Regions from separate parts of the Sporosarcina sp. P17b genome, predicted to be linked through region 2. Evidence: riboswitches for the same ligand, from Rfam matches in the RefSeq annotation. Region 2 holds a riboswitch; the other holds the start of a gene.
What was found. Region 2 has a riboswitch for FMN ahead of ribD (bifunctional diaminohydroxyphosphoribosylaminopyrimidine deaminase/5-amino-6-(5-phosphoribosylamino)uracil reductase RibD). Riboswitches for the same ligand answer to the same signal wherever they lie in the genome.

Region 1: linked by a shared signal. The riboswitch ahead of CSV76_RS01705 (ECF transporter S component) and the one ahead of ribD (bifunctional diaminohydroxyphosphoribosylaminopyrimidine deaminase/5-amino-6-(5-phosphoribosylamino)uracil reductase RibD) in region 2 are both predicted to bind FMN.

What each region holds. Positions count from the first base shown of each region.
Region 1 covers NZ_PDYP01000001.1:340,802-352,868, reverse strand. Annotated here, with positions in the region: gene CSV76_RS01765 (lysophospholipid acyltransferase family protein) at 1-246, opposite strand, end outside; gene cmk ((d)CMP kinase) at 246-920, opposite strand; gene CSV76_RS01755 (flagellar brake protein) at 997-1,638, opposite strand; gene CSV76_RS01750 (PepSY1/2 domain-containing protein) at 1,706-2,989, opposite strand; gene sleB (spore cortex-lytic enzyme) at 3,013-3,810, opposite strand; gene prsW (glutamic-type intramembrane protease PrsW) at 3,908-4,588, opposite strand; gene CSV76_RS01735 (YpdA family putative bacillithiol disulfide reductase) at 4,669-5,631, opposite strand; gene CSV76_RS01730 (metallophosphoesterase) at 5,660-6,424, opposite strand; gene CSV76_RS01725 (hypothetical protein) at 6,534-6,839, opposite strand; gene CSV76_RS01720 (RecQ family ATP-dependent DNA helicase) at 6,988-8,427, opposite strand; gene CSV76_RS01715 (YpbB family protein) at 8,427-9,455, opposite strand; gene CSV76_RS01710 (ferredoxin) at 9,568-9,825, shown strand; gene CSV76_RS01705 (ECF transporter S component) at 10,021-10,602, opposite strand; FMN riboswitch at 10,793-10,927, opposite strand; gene CSV76_RS01700 (hypothetical protein) at 11,000-12,067, opposite strand, start outside.
Region 2 covers NZ_PDYP01000002.1:325,408-337,474, reverse strand. Annotated here, with positions in the region: gene CSV76_RS03590 (ABC transporter permease) at 1-285, opposite strand, end outside; gene CSV76_RS03585 (ABC transporter substrate-binding protein) at 397-1,389, opposite strand; gene cyoE (heme o synthase) at 1,937-2,848, shown strand; gene CSV76_RS03575 (amidohydrolase) at 2,979-4,106, shown strand; gene CSV76_RS03570 (GNAT family N-acetyltransferase) at 4,118-4,960, shown strand; gene menC (o-succinylbenzoate synthase) at 4,950-6,062, shown strand; FMN riboswitch at 6,119-6,268, shown strand; gene ribD (bifunctional diaminohydroxyphosphoribosylaminopyrimidine deaminase/5-amino-6-(5-phosphoribosylamino)uracil reductase RibD) at 6,435-7,502, shown strand; gene ribE (riboflavin synthase) at 7,506-8,150, shown strand; gene CSV76_RS03550 (bifunctional 3,4-dihydroxy-2-butanone-4-phosphate synthase/GTP cyclohydrolase II) at 8,165-9,358, shown strand; gene ribH (6,7-dimethyl-8-ribityllumazine synthase) at 9,371-9,838, shown strand; gene metE (5-methyltetrahydropteroyltriglutamate--homocysteine S-methyltransferase) at 10,420-12,067, opposite strand, start outside.

The DNA of each region.
Region 1 (12,067 bases), on a different contig from region 2:
ATATGCTTGTACTTGCGGCAATAACGTTTTAAGAATAGGCTTATCAAAAAGCTCCTCTTTGGCCATAAAATGAACGGTTCTAGGACATGTGATTCCAACTACAGGCGGATCCAAATTGTCTATATGATTGGTACATAAAAGTACGCCGCCCTCTTTAGGGAAATTTTCTTTGCCGATTACTTTAATTCGATACAGTGGATAACAAACAGTACTAATCAAAAATTTGCCGAGTGGATATAAATTCATCATGCTAACCTCTTTTCGGCATATTTGATAATACTATTCGTCACTTCTTCTATTGTCTTCCCTGTTGTGTCAATTGTAATCGCATCTTCCGCTTTTTTTAATGGCGAAATCTTACGTTCGCTATCTGCTTGGTCTCTTTCGCTAATTTCTCTTTTCAATGTTTCATAATCTGACGTCATGCCACGCTGTTGTTCCTCTAGCAAACGACGCTCTGCACGTTCTTCTACAGAGGCTGTCATGAAGATTTTCAACTCCGCTTCAGGTAAAACAGCAGTCCCGATATCTCTACCATCCATTACAACGGATGATTGCGCAGCAAGATCTTGTTGTTTAGCAACCAATAATTCACGAACAGATGTCAATGCTGCGATCGCTGAAACGTTTGTGGTCACTTCATGAGAACGTATCGCATCCGTCACTTCAATACCGTCTAGCAAAACTTTTTGCATCCCTTCGTCTGGTTGCAATTCAATTTCAGTTTGTGCAATTAATTTAGTAATTTCTTCTTCATCACGCGGATCAATGGCACTTTGTAGTACTTTGTAAGTAATAGCACGATACATAGCTCCTGTATCGATATACGTGTATCCTAATTTCTTAGCTACTAATTTAGCAATTGTACTTTTACCTGCTGCTGCAGGGCCGTCAATTGCGATTCTCATTCCACTATTCATGCTGAAAACCCCTCCATTTACGCCTTTATTGTACCATATGAAAAAAAGAAAAGTCTGCTGTAGACAGACTTTCCTGTTAGTTATTTCGTAATTCAAGCTGTCGTTCAAAACAATAGCGAATAATATGTTGTCGGTCTTTCTCATCTACTTCATCAAATTTGAAAGAAGTCAGTCTGCGTTTCTCGCTTTCCCAATTCCTTACTACTCTTGCTTTACATGAAACATATTTGATTTCTGTTTTTGAGAAATATAACACAATGATCAACTTTACTTCTTCATTTTGTGCAAAATAATCATGATCTTTCATATTGACCGCTAAGCCGCCAGCACTCAGATCCATTGAAACTAACTGTAGTGAGGTGGCATCAGCCTGCAATGCTACGTCGAGCGAAGTATCTACGCGAACGAATTCTCTTCTCTGGATTTTAATCAGTTGCTTATCTCCAGGATACTCCAGTTTAAGCATAGGAATTGTTCGATTGATACGGCTATGCACTTCGGTACGAAATGCGTAAGACATCTTATAGTCATCCACGAACGTTACTAATAATTGTGTGCCATCTATGAAGAACGCCGTTTTTCCTGTTGCCATATTGATAGGATAATCCATCATAAAGTGATCATCACCTTCAATATCAACTACACGACACTTGAATTTCTCCGATTCTTCCGTGTAATCCTTTTCTATTGTTAATACCGTTCCGATAGTTAATTTCATTTCTCCACCTGCCATTCGTCCTATACATTCATTATGTCATGTGGAGTACATTTTTCCAATCCTTTTCTTATTGTTTTTCTGTCGTAATGACTTCTAATGTATCAGTGTCGACAAGAATTTTGTATGTCTCTACGTTCTCTTCGCCTGAAACAACCGTGAGATAGTGCGCAAGACGCTGTTGCATTTGACTATTTTCTACATATGCGAGCTCTTGCTTCATGACCGTAACTTCAGGTCTGAAGAATGTGTGCCACTCGGCTGTACGAATAGGTTGCGGTTTTGGTTGCTCTTTACGAATATATTCGGACGCATTGAGACCGATCACTTCTCCGTTATCTTTTGCTAATTTGATATGAATCGGGTCCGAGAATACTTTAGCCCCATTTTCAGGATACACGCGGACATAAACAAAGTGCCAAGCCGTATCGTTCTCTCTCGCTTCTTCGAGAACCAAATCTTTATAATCAGCCTTCTTTAAAAACTCGTCAGCTAACTTCTCCAATTCTTCATACGATACTGCAGGTTTACCCATACGACGCTCCACAAGATAGGACAATACATGACCGCCTTTTTCAGTTAGATCAATATAGCCGATTGAAGAGTTTTCCGCAAAACGGATATGATAAAACGGATAGGGAGCACCTTTCCTACTTCTTTCCGCTGCAATGATATCATTTGACACGGCGGGCAAAAGCTTTTTGAATTTCTGAATCGCCTCGTCCTCGCTTATTTTCTTTTCTTTTATATCGCGCAACTCTTTTTTCTTCTGAGCATCAGACTCACTTGCCGTTAAAGGGAATACCGATTCTGTATATTGCATGACAGACTCTCCCATTTTCGACCAATTCGCTTTACCATCTGGTGAGTCGCGCAACTTCTTTTCCCAGTTACTCATCGACATTCTTCTTGAAAACATGTCTTTTGTTGCCAATTGCCATTCACTCGTTAATTCATTAAGATTTTCTGAAGCGCGTTGCATGACACCATAATATTCGTCAGGTTCACCATTTTCCGTAGATTCCTTTGCAAAATTCCCTAACCGTCCTAAGTAATTCATCCAGGAAGTAGAGAAACTTTCATCGACAGGTAGAGAGGAAATGGACGATTTGATGTCCGAAGACAAACGCCAAATATCTTCTCTCTCTTTTGCGGAACTTTTTTGATCTTCAAAGAGCAACGACTTGTTTACGGCCTCTTCCAACTCCCCAAGTTTTTGCGAGGCATCTGTCATACTTTTCGAATACTGGCCATTTAGTGCAATCGATAACTCTTCATTTTCACGCACTGTCCCAAACGTATAGATTCCTAACACAATAAATGAATAGGTCAAAATGAAAATCATGCTTCTCATAATAAGCTAGGTCCTCCTTTCTATTAGTCACAAAATATGTGTAAACCGATTTTCTTAATTTGTGGTCTCGACCAAATCCATTTGCTAGTTGCGGTAATTGGATTGAAATAGTAAATAGCGTTCTCTGAAGGATCCCAGCCGTTGATTGCATCGATGACCGCTTCTTTCGCGCGCTCGTTCGGTGTCAGCCAAATCTGTCCATCCGCAACCGCAGTAAACGCGCCTGGTTGAAATATGACCCCACCAATTGAATCAGGAAAGTCTGCATGTTCAACACGATTTAAAATAACTGCTGCCACGGCCACTTGCCCCTCGTATGGCTCTCCACGCGATTCACCATAAACCGCATTCGCTAATAAATTAATATCTTGGTCAGTGTATTTAGGCGGTGCTTGCATTTGAGTTTGCGACTGTTTATGTGGCGCGCCGCCCTTTTTCACCTGCGATTCCAGCGACTGACCACCATAATAGGTAAATTGGTTGCCCTTAGCAATCTGTCCCTTTACATACTTTTCATCGTAATCCGTAATTCCTTGCAACTTCTTCTGGGTTCCTTTCCCAGCAATCCCGTCAAGCGGCAAACCGTATTGCTCTTGGAAATTGCGCAATGCCCAGTAAGTCCCAAATCCAAAATTGCCATCAATCTCTCCGTGATAGAAACCGATATATTGAAGTCTCGCTTGTAACTCAATGACATCATCTCCTTTTGCACCTTTTGCCAAGTCACGTCCACTGAATGCTTCACTATGACTCGCAAAGAAAGAAAACATCATGATGCCTGCCAGTAATAAAAATAGGAAGCGTTTTGTAATTCGCTTCATAGACATCCACCTCCAAAAAATTGTGCTTCCTTGTAGTTTGTCCAATATGCAGTATTTTATAAGGCAAAAAATCCGTCTGATTAATTCAGACGGATTTCTAAAAGTTTGATTGATTTTTTTTTCTGAATTGCTGCATCGCAAAAGTGTGTGCGTACTTTACTCGTGTCAGGCCAAACCACCAAAGGAACAGCATGAAAGGGATCATTAAATATAACCAATAATCATAGGTAAATAAAATCGAATTATAAAGTACATGAAGCAAAAATGGCGCCAAAAATGCAACGGCTATCCACTTCGCTTTTTCTGACACTATAGAAAACTTAGCTTTACCAAAATAATAGCCCATGACCACACCAAATAACGCGTGACTTGAGACGGGTAGCAATGCTCGAATAAAAGCTGTGTCCAAACCGAAGGACAGTAAATATAAAATATTTTCTACTGTAGCGAATCCAAGTGATACACTTGCTCCATACAATATTCCATCATAGGCATCTTCAAATTCAATTGTTTTATATACGAGAATAAAAATAATAATCCATTTAAAAAATTCTTCTAAACTGCTTGTAAATAAAACATTGCGGAAAAATTCACTATCAAATACACGCTCTTCCTCAAAAACATGTTGAATAAACAAAATTGGGAATGTCATGATCGCACCGTAAATGAATGCATGGAATAGCGACTTGGATGGCTCCTTGGCAATTTGTTTACGTAAATACAAATAACTGAAAAGTGCCAGCGCCGGCGCTATTGCGACTGTCAGTAAGATAAACATAAGCGCCTCCTCATGTCGATAGTATACCACACACTAAACGACAAAAGTCGCCTGACCTATAAGGCAAGCGACTTTTCGATTCACTTCCGTTGTTGGATAGATTGCGCAATCATTCCACCATGGAAACGACCATTTTCGATGAAAATCTCATTGGCATTATTGCCTGCTGCAATGACACCTGCTATAAATAAATTCTCCACGTTTGTTTCCATTGACTCTTCATTGAAAATAGGACGGCCCGACGTCTCATCCACCTCGATACCTATTTTACGTAAAAATGCATGGTCCGGATGATAGCCAATCATCGCAAAGACATAATCACTTTCGAGATCAAACGATTCACCTTGCTGATTAACAGTGACAGCTTTTTCATTAATTTTGGTAACGTCCGCATTGAAGTACATATCGATTTGACCATTCCGCACTAAACTATCAAAGCCAGGCAAAATCCAAGGTTTGACACTTTTTGAATACGTATCATTACGGTAAACGACCGTAACATGCGCTCCAGCACGCTGTAATTCCAATGCCGCATCGACTGCAGAATTTTTGCCACCAATGACTGTTACTTTTTTATTGAAATACGGATGTGCTTCTTTAAAGTAATGGAAAACAGTTGGCAAATCTTCTCCTTCTACATGTAAACGATTAGGCTGATCATAATAACCTGTTGCCACTACAACATACTTTGCACTATAGACCGCTTTATCCGTTTTTACGGTGAATTGATCACCGTTTTTAACTACATCTTCCACTCGCTCATGGCTATTAATTTGCAGCTCTTCAATTTGTGCAACGGTTCTATAATAGACCAATGCATCATTACGTTTCGGCTTATCCATCGCCGTAATAAATGGCGTCTTGCCAATTGATAACTTCAAGCTTGAACTAAAAAAGGTTTGGTGAGTCGGATAATTATAAATGGAATGCACGATATTTCCTTTTTCAATTACTACTACCGACAAACCGATATTTTGTAGTTCAATTGCCGCTGACAAGCCACATGGACCGCCACCGACAATTACTGCATCTACAGAATTCATGACATCTACTCTCCTGACTTCTTACTGCCTAATAGCGAACTTCCACTACATGACATTCGGGTTTTGCACCGAGTCGTAACGGTAATTTGGTCGTTCCATAACCGTTACTGATTAATTTCGCACCGTATTTCGTTATCTGGAAACACCCTAGATCCTGCAATCCCCATGGCCCAAATCTAATTTGCCCACCATGCGTATGCCCAGCAAGCGACAATTTAGGTTGCAGTTGTTTCTCTACCTTTTTAAACAAAGAAGGGTTGTGCACAGCGAGAATTAAATACTCATATCCACTTGCTGAGTCGATTGCTTTATTGATATCGACGGTACCATTATTCCGATCCTGCAGTCCACACAATCCGAAGCGCGGATGATTTGGTACGGTTGCTGTACTATCTACGAGTACCGTTGCGCCTACTTCATCCATCACTTGTAAAATGTTTTTTCTACCAACTTCTTTATCATTATTACCGAAAATATAAAATAGCGGTCCGACTGAAGACAGCAATCGCATGTTATGCAAAATCCGCTCCATAGGTACACCTTTTTCTGCTACATCTCCGCCTACTATGACCGCATCAATTGCACGCGTACGTAATTCATCGATTAATCGAGGCGAGATAGTACGTCTGTGTATATCCGAAATAAAGAATATATTCAGCTGTTTAGTAGGATTTGGATCAATCGACAAAGTATGCGTTAGCAAACGATTTCGATTGGCCAACGTATACATATACGTCAACGTAGTTATTGCTGATAAAAGAACTGATATTCCTGCTGTTTCTGCCTTTTTCATTTGTCAGCTCCCATAGAAAAAAGCAAAGTATCCACTTTGCTTTTGTAGTAATAAATTTCATTAGTAGTATAGCAAGATTCCGATAATACCCTCAACCATTTTACTTTCCTTATGAAACTGCACCCAAGTATTCTGTCATGGTTGGATGAAACCCAACCGATAACTCCACTTTTTCCACTGGCACTTGATCGGGAACGTCAGGGGAATAGAGATCGGATAATACGTAGAGTAAAATAATAATAGGAATTAGCGTAAAGATTGCTAGAAAAATATTAATGATCTTCACGCGACCGTATTTTTCCTCTTTCTTCTTTCCATGTACTTCTGCACGGGAAGGAAGTTTATCGGAAGGCACTTTATCTTTAATCTCTTTTCGCTGCCGTTCAAAATCCATCTTATATTGATCGTTTAACATGTCTAATTTCTCCTTCACACCGCATAATGTCTGTTGCTATTATATGATGCAATTCGTTTATTCATCCGTGAAAAGTACGTCCGCTCATAAACTCATCTGTTTCTATTATGCCGAATTTTGTCTTAAAAGTAAATACAGACAGTTAGGATCAACCTAATAATTGATGCAGTCGTTCACGCCATTGTAACGGCTTAGCGACCCTTTCAGGTAAAGATTCTGATTTCATTAGCCAGCTATCGTCAAGATTCTGGCAGTTTGAACAGCAATCCATTTCTGCTGGTGAGGTGTTTTCGTCAAAAAACTGCACTAATTTTCTCCGTAAGCAACTATCACATTTTATATAACTTTCCATTTCCTCAATTTGTTTCTCTTTTACATGATAAATCTGCTGGATTTGTCGAACGACATTTTCCACATCAAATTGTTCCAAATAATAATCAAGTAGACGGGATGAGACTTCAGACAATCCTGCTTGTTCTGCAGCCAATTGCTCTCCAGTTCCCGCTTGCAATAAAGAAGAATAATAAAGTGTTTGCTGTTCATCGGGCAAATCTTCATAGACAATGAATTTTACTTTCTGAATATCTCGATCATTATACAAAAGAGTGGCGGCTGCTTTTCCTCCGTCACGCCCTGCACGCCCGACTTCTTGTATATACGCACTGGGAGTGGCAGGGATATGTTCATGAATAATTTGTCGAATATCATCTTTATGAATTCCCATACCGAATGCATTAGTCGCGCAGATCCACTCAAGTTCTCCTTGGACAAATTGTTCTTGAATGATTGACCGTTCGTCCTGTTCTTTGCCCCCGTGGTAACTAGCAGTCGCGATGCCTCTTTCTCTGATGATTGCAGAAAGTTCATCGGCTCGCTTTCGTGAAGCTACATAAATTATACCAGGACCGATTGTCGTAGAAAGCCTGTCGATAATCCATTCTGTCTTTGCTAATTCATTGTCCATCTTCAATACACGATACGAAATAGCCGTTCGATCCATTGGCTGACGTTCAATATACGGGTTATTCATTTGCAAATACGTAGTGATATCCCCCACTACTTTTTTATTCGCAGTAGCCGTTAATGCCAAAACCGGTGCTCTTCTTGAAACTGCAAATAGTTCCTTTAAGCGCAAATAGTCTGGACGAAAGTCAAATCCCCACTCTGAAATACAATGCGCTTCATCTACTACGAAAAAAGCAATATGTAATTGGTTGACGAGTTGTTGAACAGGTTTTTGCATCATCATTTCAGGAGATAAAAAAATAAATTTATATTGAGATAAAGTAGACAGCGCTAATTCTTTCTCTTGTCTGGACAAGAATGAATTAATGGCCACAACACGTTTCTCTTTATGTTTACGTAAATTAGCAACTTGATCTTCCATTAACGCAACGAGCGGAGAGATAATGACGACTGCACCATTGAGCATATACGCAGGTAACTGATAGCAAAGGGATTTTCCCATGCCTGTAGGAAAAATCGCTACCGCATCTCTTCCTGCGAGAATTTCTGTAATGACTTCTTGTTGTCCTGGACGAAATGATTCATACCCAAATTTTTGATGCAAAACTTCCTGTAGCTCCATTAGCTCTCCCTCCTTCCAATAATGATTATTAATCGTAGTTGAAAATACGTCAATTCTGGACACTGTTCTTTTAATACACGTAATCGCTTTGTTTGGATCTGTTCTACATGACGCCAAACTTGATCAATTTGTTCGTTTGTCACAAACTCTTCATATGGAAAACTTTCTACATTCGCAGCCATTTCAATAAAATGATCTTCTATTGTACTTAATTTCAAATTCCGCAAAGAAGAAATTTGTTCAACGGTATAACCACGCTCGAATAGCTTCCTCGTTCTCTCAGCGGATTGTGTCAAATACGTGTCCACTCTACAACCTGCAGCTAATTCTTTTAGCAATGGAGTATTTCGTTGTTGGTGAATAAAATCGAGCAACATATGCAATGCTTCTAGATAATAAAGTTGGATCGAACGGATCGGCATGTTGAGACTTTCTGCCATCTGCTCCCAAGTAAAGGCGGTAAGCCGGTTTCCTGATAATCGACCAATCACAATTGTACATTGCAACTCGGGTACTTGAGCGTCTGTTAGTGCGTGTTCCAATTCTTTCTGCAGCGATATAGATAGTGTATTCATCGGTTTTGATTGATTACGCAGAAATCCTTTTACAAATTGCTGAGTAGGCAATTCTTTCTGAATCGGCATGAACATAGTTTCACCTCTTCGTAAATTAGACAAGGTTTGAACTATCAATGCCAATCGCCTACCGAATTCTCTTTCACGTCCACGATAGTCCCAGCCATTAAATCGCCACATTTCACTCCCTGTCGCCATTTGACCTTTTGCTGTGACATAAACAAGTTTATCTATATAGATAAGACCGTCCGCCACCATCCGCTCGAGCGCCTGCTGGAATTCGCTTGAGGACAACTGTGGCAACAGTGCGTAGTATGATTTGACTTGATAATATTCGACGTCTTGCAATGTCTGTCCCGATCGTTTCCCACGAAGTATGTGGTAAACACCTTGCGCCGAACGCTCACCATGAAGGCGTTGAAAGATCGTTAGTAAGATGGAATCAAAACTCATTTGCGCTCCCTCCTGAAGAAATAACGTTTTTTTGTTGAAAAGTGATGAAAACAGCTTTAGAATGGAGTAGATACAAAATAGGTTGAGTGAATGGAAGAAGGGAGAAAGACAAATGTCTAGCAAAAAATATACGATTGTCGATCAGGATACGTGTATAGCTTGCGGGGCCTGCGGGGCTGCTGCACCAGATATATATGATTATGACGATGAGGGGATTGCATTTGTTATTTTAGATGATAACACGGGAAACACTGAAGTTCCAGAAGAACTGATGGAGGATCTCGAGGATGCGTTTGATGGCTGCCCTACTGATTCAATTAAAATTGCGGATGAAGCCTTTGAAGGCGATCCATTAAAATATGAAGATTGATTCAATCCCGACAACACTTCCTACTATTGGATGTGTTGTTTTTTTGTTTAGGTTAGGAAGAAAGGTCGGCATTAGGATTTGCGAGTTCGAGACACTGCAGGAACGTAGTGACGAGTCGAGTCGCCTCTCCTACACTCCAATCCCATGCAAAAACAACGCCAGCCTTCCTTTTCGGAAAGACTAGCGTTGTTATGATTAAAATGATAATTTCTTTTGTTGCTGAAGAATCCACTTCTCCATACTTCTATATAACATCAATGTGATGACCAATAAAATGACACCCTTGACTAGGTTGAACGGCAAGATTCCTAAGATAATCATCTGATACAATGAGTCGCCAGTAACTGCTGGCATACCAAGGAAGTATGTGTACATCGGCAAGAACACTAAGTAATTCAACAAGCTCATACCTACTGCCATTGCTACTGTCCCTGCGAACAAACCTGTCATCAGACCTTTAGCTGAACGATACTTCATGAAGATCCAGTAGATCGGCATAATGAATAATACACCTGTCGCAAAGTTTGCGATTTCTCCTACCGGTACTCCTGTCGGGCTGCCTGATAAGAACCAGTGCATGACGTTTTTCAATAACTCCACGCCAATACCTGCTACAGGTCCCATTGTCATGATTGCCATAACAGCAGGAATCTCACTGAAGTCGATTTTTAAAAATCCGGGCATAGCCGGGATGGGGAAGTTAAACTGCATCAACACCGTTGAAATACTTCCCAATATTGCCACCAAAATTAACTTACGTAACTTCTTGTTATTCACTTGTTCCTCTCTCCTTTTGCGATTCACTTCAAAAGAGGAAAGGCTTGCACATCTGCTGTTCCGCGAAAAATCCCTAAAGCAAAATATGCCTTAGGGAGAGTAAAATGCACTGTTAAGAGCAGATAAATTCAATGAATTTATCCGTCAGAAAACAAGCACCACTTTTGCGTACACAAAAAGATGGCTGCACCTTCACCTTCTCCCATCCAGACTATACTGTCGGCTCCGGAATCACACCAGAATCAGCTGTTAAGCTCGCGGGCTAAAAGTAGAAAACTACTCCATTTCCGCCGGTCGGGAATTACACCCTGCCCCGAAGATGAATCAATATTTAATTATGACTCTATTGTAGCGTAAAAAAACTGTTTTGTAAACTTTACGAGTTTACAAAACAGAATTATTCGTTAATCAGAAACTTAGGGTTTGCACCAATCGGTTTTTCGATTGCTTGTGTAAAATCAAAGCGCCCCCATTGATCTTGTTTAATTTGATCAAACTCTACTTGCTTATCAAAGCTAGCCGCTGTTAGTAAAATCCCCTCAATCAGTTGCATAGCTTCTTCATATGGTAGATTATTTAAGTCCAGTATCTCACTAAATTTCACGCGCACTTTATTTTTTTCATCCGTAACCGTGAAGTTTACTCCATCAGGAACAACAGACGAGTAGATATCGTTTGGTGTCTCTTTCATCGCATTCAATGCTTCTTCTACTGTAGCGTAAGCCTTACCAAAATTCGTCGAAAGAAATACTTCTCCATCCGATTTCTCAAATCGATAGTATGCCTGACGCGAGTTATTACCTGTTATGATAAGAGGTTCTTCAACTTTCCCTACTCCGTCAAACGTAACGGGTGATGCGTCTTCTTGTAGAAATCGGATTTCATCAAAACCGTAGAATGTATCTTGTACAGACAGATTAAGCATCTCAAGCGTCGCACTCGATCGATCATAAGAATGGTCAGCTGAAAACTTCATTTGAACTTGTTTTCCAACTGATGAAATCGTCGCCATATAAGGGTGATACTCTGTGAAGCCAAGTGACCCTTCATCTATTGTATTCGCATACTCATTATAGAGTGCCACTGCGTCTGGAGATGACCCTAGACCTTCAGGAAGTCGTTCATTCGGGATCAAGAACGTCACAGGGACAATTGTCGCCTGATCGGTAGCCAGCCCAATACGGAAAGCTGTGTGATCGATGAGATCATCAGGATAAGCAGCATTGGTAAGTGGCGCTGCAGTCTGTTTCGTAAAGACAGATGTATCACTTGAATCTTCGGACTGCATTTCTTCACTATTTTCCATCTCGATAGTGCTTGCCGATTCACTCGTTGTTGCTTTATCCATTGATACTTCATTGTTCTGTTGAAGGAAAGTTGGTATGAGTATAGTGAGCAACAGGACCGCTGCTACAGCTGCAATAATTGATGGCCATTTAGATTTTGACGGAATGTTCTTTGGCTC
Region 2 (12,067 bases):
TGTCATCGTATCCTCCCATAAGTTGAAGGATCCAATTAAAAAGATAAAGGCGGCAAACATTAGCCCGTTTAATATGTTGTTTAAATACCAGCCAAGTAGGAAAACTATAATCATGATGACCCACCAAGGCGTGGCAAGTAAAGCGGATTCAATAGTTCGGATTGTAGTAGAGGCGATTGTGAAAATGAAATCAAATAACCATCCAAAGTTCATCGCAAGAAAATCAATAAACTTTTCTACATAATCTCCTATAGGTATTCTGACGTTTGGGAATTCATTCATCATAGGCAATAAGCTAGGACGTACTAGCTTGTCCCTCTCTTTCTCTAATTTTAATATGGACACAATCGAAAAAGAGGTGGAGCGGAATGCGTCCACCCCTAAATCTATAATTACTTACAGTGCAGCCTTTACTTTCTCGGCTACATCTTCAGGTACCCATGAAGTCCAAAGATCTTCTTGTTCGTTCATGAACCACTTTGCAGTATCTTCTGGGCTTGCTTCATTGTCACCCATATACTTCAATGCTTCTTCTGTTAATGCACTGCTTGTTTCGTAGTGACTTAAGAACTCTACTACTTCAGGAGCTTGTGTTTTTAAGTCTTTGTGAACGCTGACGAAAACATCATTCGGAGGGAATGCGCCAGACTTATCTTTATCCCATGCTTCTTGGTCAAATGGCTCGTCTTCCAAAAGAGTTAAGTCGTATGTTGCAGTCACCCATGTAGGGGACCAGTAATATCCAACCCATGGCTCGCCTTTTTTATATGCGCTTGCCAAGTCGGCTACGATAGAAGAATCTGAACCAGGAGATAGATAGGTATATTTTTCATCCAAACCATACGTAGTGATCTTTTCATCCAAGTGTTTACTTACCAACCAGCTTGAAGGTGCACCGATAATGCGTCCTTTGTCTTTGTTTTCAGGATCTTGGAATAGTTCAGGGTACTTTTCTAAATCTTTCACAGTTTTTAAATCTGGAGCTACTGCTTCAATACCTTTTTCCTTGTCACCTTTAATTACATAAGTCGGTACATAAAGACCTTGGTCATTATCGTCGAAGTTTGTTGAAACGGATTCAATATCACCGCTGTCGACTGCCTTTGTATATGCTTCACCTAGGTTATCAGACCAAACTTCCATATAAACCTGCAAATCGCCTTGTTGTAGCGCTTGCAATGTTGCACTAGACGTGCCGTTTACTACTTCTGTCTCATATCCGTAGCCGTCCTCTAAAATAATTTGTGCAATACTATTATGGATGCGGATACTATCCCAACCAGCATCAGCCAGTTGAATTTTACTGATAGAATCTTTGCTCGCACTATTACCGCAGGCTGCTAAAAGCAATAATGTGGAGATGGAGAAAAACAACATAAACTTTCTCAAAAAATCAAATCCCTTCTCTTTATAATTTTTTCATTACGAAATGCTGTTTTTTACTTGGATCTCTTAAAATCAGCTATAGGATACAGAAATGGACAGTTGAAGAGATCAAGGAAAAATCATCATTGTTTTTTCGCAATACTATTAAGCAAGTTTACAGGATAATAAAATTAATATCAATTTAAATATTGAGAAAACAGTTGATGCCATACAATTTATATGTGTATTTAAATCGTATTTTATAATGAAAATGGTAAATTAAACAGGGTTGATTCAGGTAGGTAAACAAGTGTTAGAACCTATAGGGGGTATAGGTTCGCGTTCTGTCGAAAAATAGGGGAATTTGCTATTAGATAATTCGTTATAAAATAATGTGAAAAAATGTTGATTTTTATCGACATTTCTCTTATTAAGTAGCGGCGGACAAATTTTTGTAACAGTTTATAAGGAATTGTCTTGTTTTTTTGATTTTGCTTTTAAGAAAATGATATAGTTATATGTACGAATGGAAAAATCATTGAAATGTAACGTAAAAGGAGAACGGATCCATATGACGAAAGAAGCCCATATTGTTTCGAGTACTAGTCAAAGCCGCTCGGCGTCTACCTTCTTCTCGGATATTAAATCATTAGTTAAAGGACCTGTCCTTATTGCGAATATCTTTCCGGTTTTTGTGGGGTTTTGGTTGGCGTTGTATTTTTCAGGCATGTCACTCGCGCAAAACTGGGGTGTATTCCTACTCACCATGATAGGTAGCACTTTGCTCGTTGCGGGTGCACTGGTAATGAACAACTGGTTTGATTCTGATATTGATACAGTGATGGAGAGAACAAAAAAACGTCCTACTGTGACAGGTAATTTCGCTTTGAAGACTGTGTTGAATATTGGTTTGGTATTATCGGGAATTGGAATGTTGTTATTAATATTCACTACGTTAGAAGCAGCAATTTATGCATTTATTGGATGGTTTACTTATGTAATACCCTATACGATGTGGTCTAAACGCAAATATACATTGAATACAGTGATTGGTAGTGTATCGGGTGCTGTTACTCCTATTATTGGATGGGCAGCGATTATGTCAGCGGATCATGTTGTACCCATTGTATTGGTGGCGATACTATTCATTTGGCAAATGCCACATACATTTGCGATCGCCATGAAGAAATACAATGACTATAGCGCAGCGAATGTTGCGATGCTCCCTGTTGTTTACGGCTTTGCTTTTACAAAACGTCAAATGCTTTATTATGTATTATGTCTCCTGCCATTACCGTTCCTCTTAACGATGTTCGGTACTACCTTCCTTGTTATCGCTACATTGATGAACATTGGATATATTGCAGCTAGCATTTACGGTTTCTATGCAAAAGATGATTATAAATGGGCCAACTTTATGTTCTTATACTCAGTCAATTACATGACGTTATTGTTCGGTATGATGATTCTTTGGACGTTTTAATAAATACAGAACAGACTTCCCTTCACAGTGTGAAGCGGGAGTCTTTTTTATGTTAGACTTATTAAGAAGTTTGAAAAGTCAGCATTAACTATTAAATAATTTGATGAAGTTTGCTATAGGGGGCGCTTTAATGAAAGAGCAGGTACGGTTGCTAAAACCGAAATTAGACGAAGTGTTTGCGCATTTACATAAGCATCCGGAAGTCAGTTGGAAAGAAACAGAAACAACACGTTATTTGAAAGAATTTCTTGAGCGTGAAGGATTTAATGTCAATTTGTTTGACGGGATGACAGGTTTGTCTGTCACAATTGGTGAAGGCAAGCCGGTAGTCGGATTACGTGTGGATATAGATGCGCTATGGCAGGAAGTAGACGGCGTATATCAAGCAAATCACTCATGCGGTCATGACGGACATATGACGATGGGGATCGGTGCACTGCTAATGGCCAAAGAACGTGGAATTCCTGAAAAAGGCACATTGAAAGTGTTTTTTCAACCTGCAGAGGAAAAAGGGAAAGGTGCATTAGCTGTAATTGATCAGGGGATTATTGATGACATTGAGTACTTGTTTGGCGTTCATGTGCGTGCTGCAGATGAAATGGATGACGGTTGCTCCACGGCCTCTTTACGTCATGGGGCGGCAAAGATGGTAAGTGGTATAATAAAAGGAACTGAAGCGCATGGCGCGCGTCCTCACCAAGGGAAAAATGCGATTGAAGTAGGTGCTTCACTAGTCAGTGGATTGCAGTCCATTCATTGTAATCCGATTATTTCTCACACGGCGAAAATGACGATGTTCCAGGCTGGAGGAGAATCCGCGAACATTATTCCAGGCAATGCGAAGTTCAGTTTAGACTTGCGTGCACAAGAGAATAAAGTAATGGATGAGTTATATCAGCATGTTGAACGTGTCATTTCAGCAGTTGCTGCGCAATATGATGTAGTTATTGATTATGATGTAATGGCGGAAATGGTAGCTGCGGAAGTGGATGCTGAAGCGGAAGAATTGATGTACCAAGCAATTGTCAGTGTAGTGGGAGAAGACAAAGCTACTCGTACTGTTGTCACACCAGGCGGAGAAGACTTCCACTTTTATTCTGTACAGCATCCTACTGTCAAAAGCACTATGCTCGGTTTAGGATGTGGCTTAACACCAGGACTTCACCATCCGCATATGACATTCAATCAAGACGCGTTAGCAACAGGAGTTGAAATCTTAACGACTGCTTTAGAATTAACGTTTCAATCAAAAAAGTAGAAGGTGATGTCATGACCCTGGATATTAAAGTTAGAAAAGTGACCGAACTTAAAGACCTGTATGCGATGCAAAAACTCGAGAAGAAAATCTGGGGAATGGAGCCTATCCCTGTCCATCAAACAATGACTGCTGTCAAAAATGGCGGGGTAATTGTCGGGGCATTTCTAAAAGAGCAAATGGTCGGTTATTCCTACAGTTTTACAGGTTATACAGAAGGACAGGTATACCTATGCTCTCATATGCTGGCAGTAGACAAAGAATTTCAGATGATGGGAATTGGAAAGCTGTTGAAAGACGAACAACTTCGACTTGCACGAGAAATGGGATACAGGCTAATAGTTTGGACATTTGATCCTCTCGAAAGCCGCAACGCCTACCTGAATACTTCCAAGCTATTTGGAGTGTGCTATGACTATATAGTGGATTGTTATGGCAAAATGGATGATGGGCTGAACAAAGGTTTACCAACTGACCGCTTCCAAGTAGCTTGGTGGATTGATAGTGCGCGTGTCATGAATAAATGGCAGCCCAATCTACAATACAGTCGCCCTTTTGAGACTAGTGTAGACAGCGATTCATTTCCTATCTTACGCATGCCTGATACAAATAAATGGCTACTGGCAGAAGAGATAGAAGTGCCTGTGCCGAAGAATATACAATTGATAAAGCAGAATAAACCTGAACTAGCCTATGAATGGCGAATGAAGACGAGAACCATATTTCGACAACTGTGTGAGGAAGGGTTTGCTTTGATTGATGTATGTATAACCGAAGACACGGTGGCATACTATCGATTCTGCAAGCGTTCTATCATACCGTTGCCTAATCAAAGGAGCTTATCTAATGAGAATTAATTCGGTTACATTACGCAGAATAAATATGATGATGAAACATCCATTTACAACGAGTTTTGGAACGATGCAGCAGAAAGATTTCCTACTAGCAACTGTAACGGATGATGACGGAAACGAAGGATGGGGAGAGTCTGTCGCATTCACAGCCCCTTGGTATAGTGAAGAAACGACTGAAACAACAATTCATATGCTCCGTGACTTCTTAATACCTGCCGTTCTAGGTAAGTCTATTGAACATCCCGATGAAGTAACGGGTTTATTCGGACATATACGTAAAAATAATATGGCTAAAGCAACAATTGAAGGAGCTATTTGGGATGCGTATGCCAAGCGTCATCATATGACGTTAGCCGCTGCGCTCGGTGGAAAGCGCGAGCGTATCGAAGTAGGAAACAGTGTTGGCATTGAAGATAATGTAGAGGATTTATTAGCGACTATCAAAAACTTCATCGATGAAGGATATAAGCGTATTAAAGTAAAGATCAAACCTGGAAAAGACATAGAAGTCCTCAAAGCTATCCGTGAAGTGTATCCGGATGTCCCTTTGATGGCAGATGCAAACTCCGCTTATACGTTAGATGATGTAGAGTTGTTAAAGGAATTGGATCAGTTCAATTTAATGATGATAGAGCAACCGCTCGCATCAGATGATATTATCGATCACGCAACGCTGCAAAAACAAATTAAGACTCCGATCTGTCTTGACGAAAGTATTCATTCACTTGAAGATACTCGGAAAGCGATCGAGATCGGTAGTTGCAAAATTATTAATGTGAAAGTCGGTAGAGTGGGTGGACTGACGGAAGCGAAGAAAATCCATGATTATTGTGCAGAAAAAGGAATTGATGTTTGGTGTGGCGGCATGTTGGAATCGGGTATTGGACGTGCACAAAATGTAGCATTGACCACCCTACCGAACTTCACTTTACCTGGCGATACAGCAGGATCTTCACGTTACTGGGAACAAGATATTATTTCGCCTGAAGTAGTTGCCGAGAATGGCTACATCACGGTTCCGACTGACGATGGAATCGGCTATTCGCCTAATATGGATGCGATTGAAAGATTCACGGTAGATAAGTGGGTATTTACGGCTGAATAAATATTCAGTATTGTCAATTTCGGAATATGTATGCTAGACTCTTAATTAATCGAATATGTTTCCTTCGGGGCAGGGCGTAATTCCCTACCGACGGTGATGAGCTAACAAGCTCTTAGTCCGTGACCCGGATGCTTTATATAAAGCAGAAGGTGGATTTGGTGAAACTCCAAAGCCGACAGTTAAAGTCTGGATGAGAGAAGGAACAGTACGTATATACTACATGTAATGATTTTTTCATTGCTGCGTATAACGTTTATTTTGTTATGGTTACAAGCCCCGCATAAAATATTGCGGGGCTTTTTGTATGTAGAATTGTCACTAGAGGAATACCGTAAGTTGGAGTGTTGCAGAGTGAATCAGGAGTATATGGAAATGGCCTTACAACTCGCAGAGAACGTAGCAGGTCAAACCTCTCCCAATCCACCAGTAGGTGCGGTCTTAGTAAAAGACGGCAGAATCATTGGGATGGGTGCGCATTTAGAAGCGGGGGAGCGCCATGCGGAACGTGTAGCGCTAGACATGGCAGGAGCAAGAGCAACAGGTGCCGATTTGTATGTAACACTTGAACCTTGTTCACACACTGGTAAAACTTCTCCTTGTGCAAATGCTGTTATTCAAGCAGGTATCAAGCATGTCTATATCGCCACAACGGATCCCAATCCGCTTGTAGCAGGTAATGGTATAGCGAAACTACTTGAAGCGGGAGTAGAAGTAACTGAAGGTCTCTACAATGAACGCGCTAAAAAACTATATGAATCATTTTTTCATTTTATTAAACATAAAACACCTCATGTGACAATGAAAACAGCTATGACGATAGACGGTAAAATTGCAACTTCAACAGGAGATAGTAAATGGGTGACGAGTGAGCAAGCGCGACTCGATGTCCATCAACTTCGCCATACACAAGATGCGATTTTAGTAGGCGTTCAAACGCTTCTTCATGATAATCCTCTTCTCACCACCAGACTGCCCCTAGGTGGAAAACATCCTATTCGAGTCATTTTAGATACATCTTTACGAACACCAGAGTTTAGTCAAGTGATTCAAAACACAGAAGCACCGACATGGATCTTTTGTGGAAAATATGCAGAACTATCGCATGAAAAGTTACTTAGGAAGCCGCATGTTCAGATCATTCGCATGCAGAAACCCCAGTTGATTGTAGAAGACATTCTACTGGAATTAGGAAAACGTGGAGTTATGACGTTACTAGTAGAAGGTGGCGCGGCCATTAATGCGTCATTCGTCAAAGCGCGTGCGGTGCAGAAAGTCATTTGTTATGTAGCCCCAAAATTACTGGGTGGAACAGGATCTCTGACACCGATTGGTGGACTTGACCCACAATTGATGGATGATGCGTTTCCATTTGCATTTGAAAGTGTAGAAATGATTGGACCTGACATAAAAATCATTGCGGTACCGAAAGAGAGTGATTAAGCGATGTTTACAGGAATAATCGAAGAGATCGGCTCGGTTAAACATATACAACCAGGTGCTCAGTCCATGACATTGACGATAGCTGCATCTGTTGTATTGACCGATGTAAGTATCGGCGACAGCATTGCGGTGAACGGTGTTTGCTTGACAGTCAAAAGCTTTACGAAAAATCAATTCGCAGCAGACGTTATGCCTGAAACCATAACCTCAACTTCTTTACGACAATTGACATCAGGAAGCACGGTGAATCTAGAACGTGCCCTTGCTGCGAACGGCAGGCTTGGCGGACATTTTGTTACGGGACATGTAGATGGTGTAGCGACTATTCGTGACAAGCGAACAGTTGATAATGCATTATATATCCGCTTATCACTACCAGAAGGATATGGCCAATATTTAGTACATAAAGGCTCTATTGCATTGGATGGGACATCATTGACAATCTTTGAAGTGAAAGATACAGATATTACAATTTCTTTAATCCCGCATTCACAAGAAATGACGGTCATTGCAAAAAAGAATATAGGTGAGACGGTCAATTTTGAATGCGATATGCTCGCTAAATATGTCGAAAACATGCTGCAGAAAAGACAAGACAATGGTCAAACGTTATCGAAAGACTTTTTACAACAACACGGATTTATGTGAAGGAGTGAATGAGGATGTTTCATACAATCGAAGAAGCATTAGAAGACTTACGTCAAGGAAAAGTCGTCATCGTAGTGGATGATGAAGACCGAGAAAATGAAGGGGACTTCGTTGCGCTGGCTGATCAAGTCACACCGGAAATTATCAATTTCATGGCAACGAAAGGTCGCGGCTTGATTTGTGTGCCGATTACGGAACAGAAAGCTACGCAACTGGATTTATCCATGATGACCGATCATAATACAGATTCCCATGGCACGGCATTTACAATCAGTGTCGACCATCAATCTACACATACGGGTATTAGCGCATTTGAACGAGCTGATACAATCGTTAAAATGATGGAGTCCACTGCAACTTCAAGTGAATTCAAACGCCCAGGGCATGTATTCCCCCTTATAGCGAAGTCGGGAGGCGTGCTTGAACGGACTGGACATACTGAAGCTGCTGTGGATTTGGCAAGATTAGCAGGGAGTGCTTCAGCAGGTGTGATTTGCGAAATCATGAGTGAAGACGGAACAATGGCGCGTGTGCCTGAATTACGTCAGATGGCCGAAGAACTGAATTTGAAATTAATTACGATTCAAGATCTAATTCATTACCGTCTACAACGAGAGCAATTAGTGATTCGTGAAGCGGAAATTAAGTTGCCTACAGATTACGGAGAGTTCCGCATGGTTGGCTATACTGAAACTATGACAGGTAAAGAACATGTGGCGTTGGTAAAAGGGGACGTCACGACAGAAGAACCGGTTTTGGTAAGGGTTCATTCGGAATGTTTAACAGGCGACGTTTTTGGTTCTTGTCGCTGTGACTGCGGTCCGCAACTTCACGCAGCGCTTACTCAGATTGAAGAAGAAGGACGGGGTGTATTGCTTTATATGCGCCAAGAGGGCAGAGGTATAGGTTTGATCAATAAACTGAAAGCCTATGAACTGCAAGAACAAGGTTTTGACACAGTGGAAGCGAATGAAAAGCTTGGATTTGCGGCGGATTTGCGCGACTACGGAATCGGTGCGCAAATACTGCGGGAACTAGGCATTCGAGAAATGCGTCTGTTGACGAATAATCCGAAGAAAATTGCCGGTTTAAAAGGATATGAGTTGGAAGTGGTCGAACGTGTTCCAATTCAGCTACCATTTAATGAAGCGAACGAAAAATACTTACACACAAAAGCGGAAAAACTAGGTCATTTATTAACTTTATAAGGAGAGATAAAATTGGGTAATATATTCGAAGGGCATTTAGTAGGTACAGGCTTAAAAGTAGGAATTGTTGTAGGTCGATTCAATGAGTTCATCACTGGGAAGTTACTATCCGGTGCACAAGACGCATTCAAACGACATGGTGTAGATGAAGCGGACGTAGACGTAGCGTGGGTACCAGGAGCATTTGAAATTTCGCTGATTGCGAAGAAGATGGCGGATTCTAAAAAGTATGATGCAGTCATTACGCTCGGTACAGTAATCCGCGGCGCGACACCTCACTTTGACTTTGTTTGTAATGAAGTGGCAAAGGGTGTATCTCAAGCGGGTATGCAATCTGGAATCCCGGTGATCTTTGGTGTGCTAACGACGGATACGATTGAGCAATCGATCGAGCGTGCGGGGACTAAGGCAGGCAACAAAGGTTGGGACGCAGCGGTGTCTGCTATTGAGATGGCGAACCTCACGAAGCAGTTTGACTGATTAGTGAGTAGAAAAAAAGGATGTTCCTGAAGTTACTTACTTCATGGGGCATCCTTTTTGTGTTGTTATGTTTAAGAGCAAGAGTTTATGGATAGTTAGTTACTTAGTGAGCGCAAGGGGATGGAAGCTTCGGCATCCAGCTTTCGCTCATAGAATCCGTTTGAGCGCTCATAGAACACATTTTGCGCTCTATAGCACGCAGAATCCGCTCTATCAGACGCCACGAGTGCTCATAGATTCATCTAAGTGATCATAGAACCTTGATAACCGCTCATAGCCTTGAAAGCTCAACATTAATCACAACCATAACCATAACCTTAATGCACTACAAAGAGTATCGCTTACTCGCATTGCAAGAGATTGGTGCGAGAGCCATAGCGAACTACGGCTTTTGCGAGTAAAAGTGAAGCGTTAGGAGCACATCTTTGCACTAGAGGTGGTTCACCGCCCACCCTCCGGAAATACGTCCTTCCGAAGCGCAAATCCCCTCACGAACACCAGCGTCAGCTACTCTAATAAAAACTTTCAAAGAAAAAACTGTCTAAGAAACGAATATAGTTTCTTAGACAGTTCTAAATTCATTATTTAACCGCAACTACGCCTAGCTTTTCTCGTGCCTGTACAGTAGCGACGACCATGTTCTTTAATGCAGCAATCGTTTCTTCGCGCTTTCTTGTCTTCAAACCACAATCGGGATTAATCCAGAACTGGTTGGGCTCGAGAACTTCAAGGCCTTTGTTGATAATCTCCGTCATCTCTTCAACGGCTGGGACGCGTGGACTATGGATGTCGTAGACGCCTAAGCCGATTCCTTTGTCGTAGTGATACTCATTGAAAGCTTCAACCAAGTCACCGTGACTACGTGAAGTTTCAATTGAGATGACATCTGCATCAAGTGCGCTGATTGCCTCAATAAAATCGTTGAAATCACAATAGCACATATGCGTGTGGATTTGCGTCGTATCTTTTACGGATGCAGTAGACACGCGGAATGCATTGACTGCCCAATCTAAATAGTGTTTCCATTCAGCTTTTTTCAATGGAAGACCTTCACGAAGTGCTGGCTCATCTACTTGAATCATATGAATACCTGCCGCTTCAAGCGCTTCGACTTCCTTGCGTAAAGCAAGTGCAATTTGGTTTGTCACTTCTTCTCTTGACAAATCATCACGAACGAATGACCAATTTAAAATGGTTACAGGACCTGTAAGCATTCCTTTTACTTCGTGATCTGTGAGTGATTTTGCATAAACGGATTCTTCGACTGTCATCGGTTTAATGAATGCAACGTCTCCGAAGATGATTGGTGGCTTCACACAACGTGAACCGTAGGACTGAACCCAAGCTTTTTCAGTGAAGACAAAGCCGTCTAGCTTTTCTCCGAAGTATTCAACCATGTCCGTCCGTTCGAACTCACCATGAACTAATACATCTAGCCCTAAGTCTTCTTGAATATCAATCCATTCTTTAATTTCGGCATGTACGAAGTCTTTGTACTGCTGATCTGTAATTTCATCTTTTCTCCATTTATTACGTGTAGCGCGTACTTCCGGAGTTTGTGGGAAACTACCTATTGTAGTAGTAGGAAGTAGTGGCAATTGGAATTTTTCCTGCTGCTTCACTTTACGTTCCGCAAATAGTGAACTTCGTTTACTTTCGGAAAGTAAACTTCCGGACGTTGCTTCACGCACTTCTTTATTGTTACGAGCAGGGAGCGCATTAAATGCGTTCAATGCTTCTTCGCTTTTTTTGAATTCCGTAGCGACTTTTTCCCTTCCATGTAGTAAAGACGTTTGAATCGTTTTGATTTCTTCAATTTTCTCATCAGCAAATGCTAAAGCATTCAAGATCGTTGCATCAAGCTTCTGTTCAGAACGAGTCGTAACAGGTGAGTGAAGCAGACTGCAAGATGGTTGAATCCACAAGTTGTCAGCTGAAACGTGCTTCTGGATTGTTTCAGATAATACTAGTTTTTCCTCCAAATCTGATCGCCATACGTTGCGTCCGTCTACAATTCCGGCTGCAAGCACTTTGTTTTTAGGGAAACCGTATTGCGCCAAGTTCTTTAAGTTTTTCTCGCCTCCGTGGACGAAATCAAGTCCAATTCCTGCAACTGGCAATGCGATAGTCTCTACATAATGTTCTACTGAATCAAAGTAAGTCTGCAAAAGAATATTCAGTCCATCGAGATTTTTCGTCAACTGTGAATATATTTCAGTGACAGCTTTC